DNA from 4 places in the Luteipulveratus mongoliensis genome. Region 2 is predicted to be linked to each of the others. Evidence: riboswitches for the same ligand, from Rfam matches in the RefSeq annotation. Region 2 holds a riboswitch; each other region holds the start of a gene.
The links. Region 2 has a riboswitch for S-adenosylmethionine ahead of VV02_RS21855 (MetQ/NlpA family ABC transporter substrate-binding protein). Riboswitches for the same ligand answer to the same signal wherever they lie in the genome.
Positions count from the first base shown of each region.

Region 1: another riboswitch for S-adenosylmethionine. It lies ahead of VV02_RS27475 (putative leader peptide); the one in region 2 lies ahead of VV02_RS21855 (MetQ/NlpA family ABC transporter substrate-binding protein).
Region 3: another riboswitch for S-adenosylmethionine. It lies ahead of metX (homoserine O-acetyltransferase MetX); the one in region 2 lies ahead of VV02_RS21855 (MetQ/NlpA family ABC transporter substrate-binding protein).
Region 4: another riboswitch for S-adenosylmethionine. It lies ahead of VV02_RS18120 (aminotransferase class V-fold PLP-dependent enzyme); the one in region 2 lies ahead of VV02_RS21855 (MetQ/NlpA family ABC transporter substrate-binding protein).

Region 1 is NZ_CP011112.1:4,234,573-4,236,766, forward strand. Features, by position in the region: gene VV02_RS20030 (phosphotransferase) at 1-770, shown strand, start outside; SAM riboswitch class IV at 875-990, shown strand; gene VV02_RS27475 (putative leader peptide) at 1,024-1,113, shown strand; gene ssuE (NADPH-dependent FMN reductase) at 1,273-1,836, shown strand; gene VV02_RS20040 (ABC transporter substrate-binding protein) at 1,974-2,194, shown strand, end outside.
Region 2 is NZ_CP011112.1:4,601,842-4,604,035, forward strand. Features, by position in the region: gene VV02_RS21850 (NAD-dependent epimerase/dehydratase family protein) at 1-709, opposite strand, end outside; SAM riboswitch class IV at 938-1,049, shown strand; gene VV02_RS21855 (MetQ/NlpA family ABC transporter substrate-binding protein) at 1,257-2,194, shown strand, end outside.
Region 3 is NZ_CP011112.1:3,652,527-3,654,720, forward strand. Features, by position in the region: gene VV02_RS17360 (universal stress protein) at 1-48, opposite strand, end outside; gene metX (homoserine O-acetyltransferase MetX) at 114-1,286, opposite strand; SAM riboswitch class IV at 1,325-1,436, opposite strand; gene VV02_RS17370 (DUF4192 domain-containing protein) at 1,476-2,194, opposite strand, start outside.
Region 4 is NZ_CP011112.1:3,820,977-3,823,170, reverse strand. Features, by position in the region: gene VV02_RS18120 (aminotransferase class V-fold PLP-dependent enzyme) at 1-1,135, opposite strand, end outside; SAM riboswitch class IV at 1,150-1,265, opposite strand; gene VV02_RS18115 (DNA translocase FtsK) at 1,403-2,194, shown strand, end outside.

The DNA.
Region 1 (2,194 bases), 370 kb from region 2:
CTCGCCTGCTCGGCCGCTGGGAGAGAGCGCTCGAAGAAGTCAGCCTGTGGCGCTTCGCCACGACACCGACCCACGGTGCGCTGCATGACGGTGACGTGCTCGTCGAGGACGGCGACGTGGTCGCCGTCGACAGCTGGGACACCGCAGCAGTCAGCGACCCGGCCTCGGACTTCGCGGTGCTGTCGCTCATGGCCAGCCCTGAGGCGGTGGACACCGTCGTGGAGGCGTACGCCCAGTCGCGTCGCGAGCGGCCCGACACCCACCTCGAGCGCCGGATCCGGCTGGCTTCGGAGCTGCGCCGCGTCTCCGGCCTGATGGAGGCCGCCAACTCCGACGACGACCTGCTCGTCGATCGTCGTGCCGCCGCTCTGCGTCGGCTGGACGAGGAGCGGCACGACGACGAGTCTCTGCTCCCGCCTCCCGTGCGGCGGCGTACGGCCGGCGGGGCGCCTGTCGTCGAGACGCCACCTCCGCCAGAGGTCGACCCGGCAGATATCGAGGTCGTCGAGGTCCGCGAGTCCAACGACGAGGACGAGACCCTGGAGATCCCGCAGGTCGAGGGCGACGACGAGGACGCGTACGACGACGAAGGCATCGAGGACGCGGGCACCGACGTCGAGCTTGAGGACGCAGGAACTGAGGACGCAGGAACTGAGGACGCGGCGACTGAGGACGCGGCGACTGAGGACGAGCCACCCGCGAGCCGAGATACGGACGAGACCCAGCCGATCCGTAGGAAGACGCCGGACCCGGACCTGCACGCCGGTTGAGCGGCAGCCCGCGCCGATCTCACCTCGCGAGACCTCGGTCCGCATAACGGAACGTTTTGCATTCCCCTTGCGCGTCTTATGATTGCGCGGCTACGTTCCTGACAGGTCACGAGATTCAGCGCCAAGCCCCGGCTCGCTGGACGGCAACCCTCCCTCGCGGCGGGGTGCTCCGGGTGATGACCTGGTGACGACCAGCGCCGGTCCGTCGCAAGCGCGAGGCTCCTCAAGCCTCATCACGAGATGGGTGATCCGAGTGAGAGAGATCAGGCCCCCAGCCAGGCGACTGTGCTCCCGCCGCCACATCGACCTCCAGCGAGTCTCCAGCGCGCTCTGTCGCGACTGACCTCGGCATGACCGGCGCGCTCCCAGCGCCGTACGTCGTCCTTCGTCGCGCGACCACATCGGTCGTCTCCAGCCGCATCGACGCGGCTGCTCCTCGTTAACCCGCTGAGATGCCTTGCTGCGCAACGGTATTCGGCGACCCGCCATCATCGGAGGAACCATGGCCCTGATCGCCGCGATCTCCAGCAGCCCATCCGCCACCTCACGCACGGACGCGGTCCTCGGCGACGTCGAGCGCCGCCTCGAGCTCGCAGGGCACCAGGTCGAGCGCATCGTGCTGCGCGACCTGCCCGCTCGGCCGCTGCTGCTTGGACAGGCCGACGACGTCGACATCAACGCCGCCATCGAGGTGTTTGCCTCCGCCGACGCCGTCATCGTCACGACGCCGGTCTACAAGGCGTCCTTCGGCGGCCTGCTGAAGACGTTCCTGGACCTGCTGCCGCAGTACGCACTGCGTGGCAAGGCGGTGCTGCCGCTGGCCACCGGTGGCACCCCGGCCCACGTGCTGGTCGTCGACTACGCGCTGCGTCCCGTGCTCTCCAGCCTGGGCGCCACCCACATCACGCCCGGATGGTTCGTGCTGTCCGCACACATCGTCCTGGGCGACAACGGGGCCGTCGAGCTGGACGACGCCGCCTCCACACCGCTGCGCGAGGTCACCGATGCCTTCGCCGACGCGATCGAGCGTCTCTCCCCGGCACCGCGCCGGGTCGCCGTCGCCTGACCGCATCATCGGGACGACGATGCCGGACCGGGGGAGCCTGCGAGCCCGGCCGGATGAGGAGTCTCGTCCAAAGACTCAGGTCACGAGCTCGTCTGACCACCAAAGGAATCCACATGTTGACCTCTCGCCATCTCGCCATGCCCATTTCCGCTGTGCTCGCCCTCTCCGTGACCGGCTGCGCCATCGGTGCCGGGAACGCCGCGGAGCCAGGAGCCAAGGACGGATCCGGCAACACCGTCCTGCGCTACCAGGGCGCCGCCAACTCCGTGACCCTGCCCGAGCTCGCTGAGGACCTCGGCTACTTCTCGAAGGTCAAGCTGAAGTGGGTCGGCAACACGACCAGCGGTCCTCAGGACAT
Region 2 (2,194 bases):
GCGGAGCCTTCCCGTCGCGCAAGGCGGAGGTGAAGATCGAGGCGACACCGGCGTACGGCGTCCCTTGGGGCATGCCGGGACCGTAGACGTTGTGATACCTCAACAGCGCCGCGCTGCCACCGGTCTCGCGGGCCCAGCTGGTGGCGTAGTGCTCCTGCGCGAGCTTGGATGCGGCATAGGCGTTGCGCGGGTCGGACGGTGCTTCCTCATCGACGAGCGATGGGCTCAGCTGTGCGCCACAGCGGACGCACTCAGGCTCGAACTGGCCTTGAGCCAGGTCATATTCGGATCTCGGCCGTCCGCGGACGGGCCCGTGCTCCGCACACCGACCGAGGCCTTCCCCGTAGACCACCATCGAGCTCGCCAGCACCAACCGGTTGAGGCGATGGCGTGCCATCGCGGCGAGCAGCTCGGCGGTGCCGAGGTCGTTGTTCGACGCGTAGTCGGGCAGGTCCGAGACGTCCACGCCGAGCCCGACCTTGGCAGCGAGATGCACGACGACATCGGCGCCAGGGAGGGCCGCGTCGAGGTCATACGTCTGCCGCACGTCTCCCAGGTGCAGCCGGGCGCCGCTCGGCGGGCACCCGTGCTGACCATGGACGTCCTCTCGCAGCGAGTCCAGGACCAGCACGTCGTGCCCGCGCCGCAGCGTCTCGGCCACGACGTGCTGCCCGATGAATCCTGCACCGCCGGTCACTACGACTCGCATCTTGTCCTCCAGAGCTCGACCATCGTCAGCGTATGGTTCGAGAACGACTGGCGGACAGATGAATTCGCCCGATCGAGCGAGAGTTCCTCAGTTCGTCACAGGATGGATCGCGGCCTCAGCCCAGCTCGTCGCAAGTCCGGATCGAGACCTGACGGTGTGACGCGTGCCATAACACTGAATTGGCTTACTGATTTGACTTGATGATGACGAAGTTCTTACTTTGGACGCGGTCAAGAGTTCCAGCGACAAGCCCTGGCTTGCTGGGCGGCAACCCTCACGGATGTGGCGGGGTGCTCCAGGTGACGACCGGGCGCGACCACCCCTCGCGCAAGCACTCCACTCCCGCAGTGGCTGATTCAAGGACGACTCATGCAGCGCGCACACCACACTCACGTGACTCCTCCCAGGCCGATTCGTCGGTGCTGCTGTCCCAGCTGTCGCTAACCGCAACCCACCGCTGGTCGAGTAGCCGGAGCGCCAGCGGAGGCGTATCGAGACCCCGTGACCGCGGCGGACTCCTCCTCAATGACTTCAGAAAGGCATCACCATGTCTGATGACACCAATACCCCTGAGAACAAAGATGACTCGATCATCGCGCTGCCCGAGCGCCCGGGCGGAGGCCGCGGCAAGCTGATCGGCGCCGTCGCTGCCGGCGTCGTCGTCCTTGTGGCCGCCGGCTTCGTCGTGAAGGCCGTAGCGTCCGGCGACGACGAGAAGAAGACCACGACCGTCAGCATCGGCACCACCGAGGCGAGCGCGCCGTACTGGAAGCCGCTCCAGGACCTCGCCGCCAAGCAGGACATCACCATCAAGGTGGTCAACTTCGGCGACTACACCCAGGCCAACCCGGCCCTGGCGCAGAAGCAGACCGACCTGAACCTGTTCCAGCACCTGCAGTTCCTGGCGACCTACGACGTGAGCGCGAGCCAGGACCTCACCCCGATCGGCTCGACCGTCGTGGTGCCGCTCGGCCTGTACTCCAAGAAGCACACCGCCCTCACCCAGATCCCCAAGGGCGGCAAGGTCGCCATCCCGAACGACCCGACCAACCAGGCACGAGCACTGCTGGTGCTGCAGCAAGCCGGACTGCTGAAGCTCAAGGGTGGCGGCAACACGCTGTCCACTCCGGCTGACGTCGACGCCTCGGCGTCCAAGGTCACGGTCGCGCCGGTCGACGCCGCTCAGACGGTCGCCTCGCTGCCGTCCGTCGACGCCTCGGTCATCAACAACAACTTCGCCCTGGACGCCAAGCTCGACCCGTCCAAGACGCTGTTCAACGACGACCCGAAACGCCCGGAGGCGCTGCCCTACATCAACGCCTTCGTCGCGCGCGCCGAGGACAAGGACAACCCGACCTACCTCAAGATCGCCAAGCTCTACCACGACCCGTCGGTCCTCGCGCAGGTCAAGGCGTACTCCAAGAACACCGCCGTCATCGTCGACAAGCCCCAGGCCGACCTCGTGAAGATCCTGGACGGGCTGAA
Region 3 (2,194 bases), 950 kb from region 2:
CGCGGCCTTGCCTTCCTTGGTCGCGACGTAACCCACCACGACAGTCACGGATGGCCTCCCTCATCAGGCAGCAGTCCAGCAGGATCGGCGCGGGTGGCCGTCCTGCCCAGACGCTACCGGACGTGGCGGGCCTCGCGGGCTGTCCCCGAGGACAGGGCGCGGTCCACTGCAGCGGCGACCTGATCGATCTCGATCAGGAACCCGTCGTGGCCGTAGTCGGAGTGGATCAGCTGGACCGAGCCCGAGCCGCGAGCCCGCACCAGCTGCTCGGACAGCTCGACGGGGAACAGGCGGTCTGAGTCGACGGCGATCACGTGCAGGTCGCCGGTGTAGGGCCGCAGGGCCGCAGCCAGCCCTCCCCGACCGCGACCGATGTCGTGCGTCGACATGGACCGGGTGAGGGTGACGTAGGTGCCGGCGTCGAACCGACCGACCAGCTTGGCCGCGTGGTGGTCCAGATAGCTCTCGACGCCGAATCGGCCTCCGCGCAAAGGGTTCTCGCCGTCCTGGCCGTCTCGACCGAACCGGTCCTCGAGCTCGCTCGCGCTGCGGTAGGTCGTGTGGGCGATCCGACGAGCGAGCCCGAGCCCGTGAGCCGGGACGACACCCTGGTCGTAGTAGTCGCCGCCGCGGTAGTCGGGGTCGTGGCTGATCGCCAGGATCTGCGCCTGGCCCCATGCGATCTGGTCGGCCGATGCTGCGCCGGTGCTGGCGACGACTGCGGCGCTGCGCACCCGCGTGGGGTAGGACGCCACCCATTCCGCCACGCGCATCCCGCCCATCGAGCCTCCGACGACCAGGCGCCAGCTCGTGATCCCGAGGAGGTCGGCGACCTGTGCCTCCACGGCGACCTGGTCGCGTACGGAGATGTTGGGGAAGCGGGATCCCCACGGTCGGCCGTCCGGCGCGAGCGAACCTGGTCCAGTCGTGCCGCGACACCCCCCGAGCACGTTGGTCGCCACGACGAAGTAGCGGGCGGTGTCGATGGCGCATCCGGGTCCGATCAACCCGGGCCACCAACCAGCGGTCGGCTGTCCTGGACCGGACGGCCCGACGACATGCGCGTCGCCGGTCAGCGCGTGCTCGATGAGGACGGCGTTGCTGGCGTCGGCATTGAGCCGACCCCACGTCTGGACGGCCACCGTCACGTCGGGCAGCGACTCACCGCTCTCGAGGGTCTGCGCGCCCAGCCGTACGCCGAACGCGTCCGGGTTGGCGTCCTCCGGCAACGAGACCAGCACACCATCGGGCAATGCGGCTGCTCGTCGATGGCCCAGCACGGTCACGGCGTCGCTCCCTGGTCAGGGGCCTCGCAACGTGTCGGGCCCCGCGCTTGTCGAGCCTTTGTGGTTCGACCTTGTCCTCACCCGGGGCACCCCACCGCGGTGGAGGGTTGCCGCTCAGCCAGCCGGGGCTTGGCGCTGAGACTCTTGACATCCACGACGGTAGCAGCGCCCCACCGACGCCCTCAATTCTCAGGACGCGATCTCTCGGCTGCTGGGATCGCCCTGCCCGGGCCGCAGGCCATGACTGAGCGCGTGACCGATCAGGTGGGCCAGCGAGTACGCCGGGTTGGCGTCCAGGGCCCGGTCAAGTGCCATCCCGGCCAACGCACCGCTGCCGTGCGCCCAGCACCAGTACGCCAGCAGGGTGGCCGTCCCGTCGACCCAGACATCAGGGGTGCAAGCGACCAGCGCCTGCAGCCGGTGGGTCACCCGCCCGATCTCGACGTCCCGCTGCAACGGCGCAGCGCCGTGCGCGGCGCGCCACGCAGGACGGCCGAGCGCATCGTCCAACGCCGATCGGATCGCAGGGCTGTGCGAACGAAAGCCCAGCGCGTCAGGGGCCATCCAGCCCATCAGCTCGTCACGAAACACCTTGTCCTGCAACGAGCAGACCGCGTCGAGCAGGGTGTCGACCGGCAGCAGGTGGACTGGCAGCGCGTCGTCATCGGTGACCAGGACAGCGGACCAGGCGACGGCGACCGCGTCGTCCTCATCGCGCTCGTCCATGGCGTCGAACGGCTGGTCGACCATCGTCAGCATCGCCTGCGCGACCAGCGGGTGTGCCAACGCGACGCTCGCCGCCAGCTCATCTCGGTCGGCGTACGGCTCGACCTCGCGGAGCACCTGCTCGGCAATGGCCCCCACCCGACTCTGCTCAGGGACCGGCTGCCACTCATCCCGCTCACACC
Region 4 (2,194 bases), 780 kb from region 2:
GTGACACCAACGACGGTGCGTAGCCGTCGACCGTGAAGGTCGCGACACCGACGCTGTCAGGAGACACCCCGAGCACGTGGTGCACGTGGACGCCGGGTGTGGCGGCCAGCCCGGCCCGCAGCAGGCCCAGCAGCTCGGCCTCGTGCGCCTCGACAGCATCCCGGTTCGCCGCGATGGTGGCGCAGGCCGTCGCCAGAGCAATGGCGCCGACCGCGTTGGGAGTGCCGCCCTCGTGCCGCGCCGGACCCTGCTGCCAGCGGATGTGCCGGTGGGAGACCGTGTGTGTCGCGCCGCCCGCGGGCAGGTAGGGCGCAGCCTGATCGAGCCAGTCGCGACGGCCGACCAGAGCGCCGGCGCCGTAGGGGGCGTAGATCTTGTGCCCGGAGAAGGCGACCCAGTCGACGCCCAGGGCGGCGATGTCGACGACGCGGTGCGGTGCCAGCTGAGCGGCGTCGAGGACCGTGCGCGCGCCGTGCCGACGCGCCACCTCGGCGAGCTCGGCGACCGGCCAGATGTCACCGGTCACGTTGCAGGCACCGGTCAGCACGACAAGCCGAGGTCCTGTGTCGCCGAGCCGCTCCAGCGCCTGGTCGAGCAACGAGACTGCGTCATGAGCGCTCGCGGGCACCGGCAGCCGGGTCGTGCGCCGCGACGGCCAAGGGAGCAGCGCGGCATGGTGCGCGGACTCGAAGACCAGGACGGACGTACGCCGGGGGAGGGCGTGCGCGAGCAGCCGCAGGGAGTCGGTCGTGTTGCGGGTGAAGACGACCTCGTCATCGGGACGCGCCCCGACGAAGCTGCCGACCTCATCACGGGCCTGCTCGAACCACGACGTGGTGAGGCGACTGGTGTAGCCGGCCCCGCGGTGGACCGAGCCGTAGCGGCGCTGGACCTTGTCGACGGCTTCGGACACGGCGGTCAGCGCCGGCGTGGTCGCCGCGTGATCGAGGTTGCCGAAGTCGACCACCGTGCGGTGGACCGTCGGGACGCCGAGCTCGAGCCCGACGGTCGTGGGGACGCCGTTGGTCGCCCGCGCTGTCGTACGCCGGGAGACGGCCTGGCGCACCAGGCTCAGGCGTCGGGGCACGGGCTGGGCAACAGAGGGCTCGTTCGGGGGAAGGGGTGCCGTCGACACGGAAGCTCCTTGGAGACTCGCGCTTGCCCACGGGCGGCTGCCGGGTGGGCCGGGTCGTCACCCGGAGCACCCCACCGCGGCGGAGGGTTGCCGCTCAGCAAGCCGGGGCTTGACGCTGAGACTCTTGACCTGTTCGACAACATAACGACGGCCGGCCAGAACGGTCCACTCGTCGGACAACCGGTCTTGGCATATGAGAACGCTGAATACCGCTCCATTCCGCGTGTGACGTAGGGGGCTGGTGGGGTTCACCACTACTCTGTCAACGTGGCTACCCGTCAGTCCGCGTCGAAGACCGCCTCGTCCTCGAGCCGGTCCAAGTCGGCACGCCCCAAGGCCGCGGGCCGCCGTAAGTCGACCCGTCCGCCCGCCAAGAAGGCCGCACCTACGCCAACTCGCGGCGGCAGAGGTGCCAAGGATGGTGGACTGCCCTCACCGCTGCGCGTACTGCGTGGCACGTGGATGGGGGTCTCACACGTGGCTGGTGGAGCCGCACGACGCGTCGGGAGCTCGGCGCGAGACCTGGAGCCGGAGCACCGTCGCGACGGCATCGGCTTCCTCCTGATCGCCGTGGCGATCGTGGTGGCGGCCCGCGAGTGGTGGGGCCTGTCCGGCAAGTTCGGCGAGATCGTGCACTCCGTGGTGGCCGGCACCTTCGGCGTCGTGGGCTTCGCGCTGCCGCTGGTCCTGCTGCTGCTCGGGGTCCACATGCTGCGCTCGCCGCGCGGCCACCAGCCGACCAACCGGGTCATCATTGGCCTGGTCATGCTCGGGTTCTCCGCCAGCGGGCTGGCCCACATCCAGAAGGGCCTGCCCAGCCCGGACGCCGGCACCAAGGTCATGAACGAGGCCGGCGGCATGATCGGCTTCCTCGCCTCGAGCCCGCTCGTGGCCGGGGTCCGGACCTGGGGTGCTGTCCCGATCCTGTTCATTCTCGGCCTGTTCGGGCTGCTGGTCGTGACGGCGACGCCGGTCCACCAGATCGGCTACCGCCTGCGCGAGGCGCGCGACCGTCTCCTCTACTACAGCGAGGCCGACAGCACGGACGAGGAGCCGGAT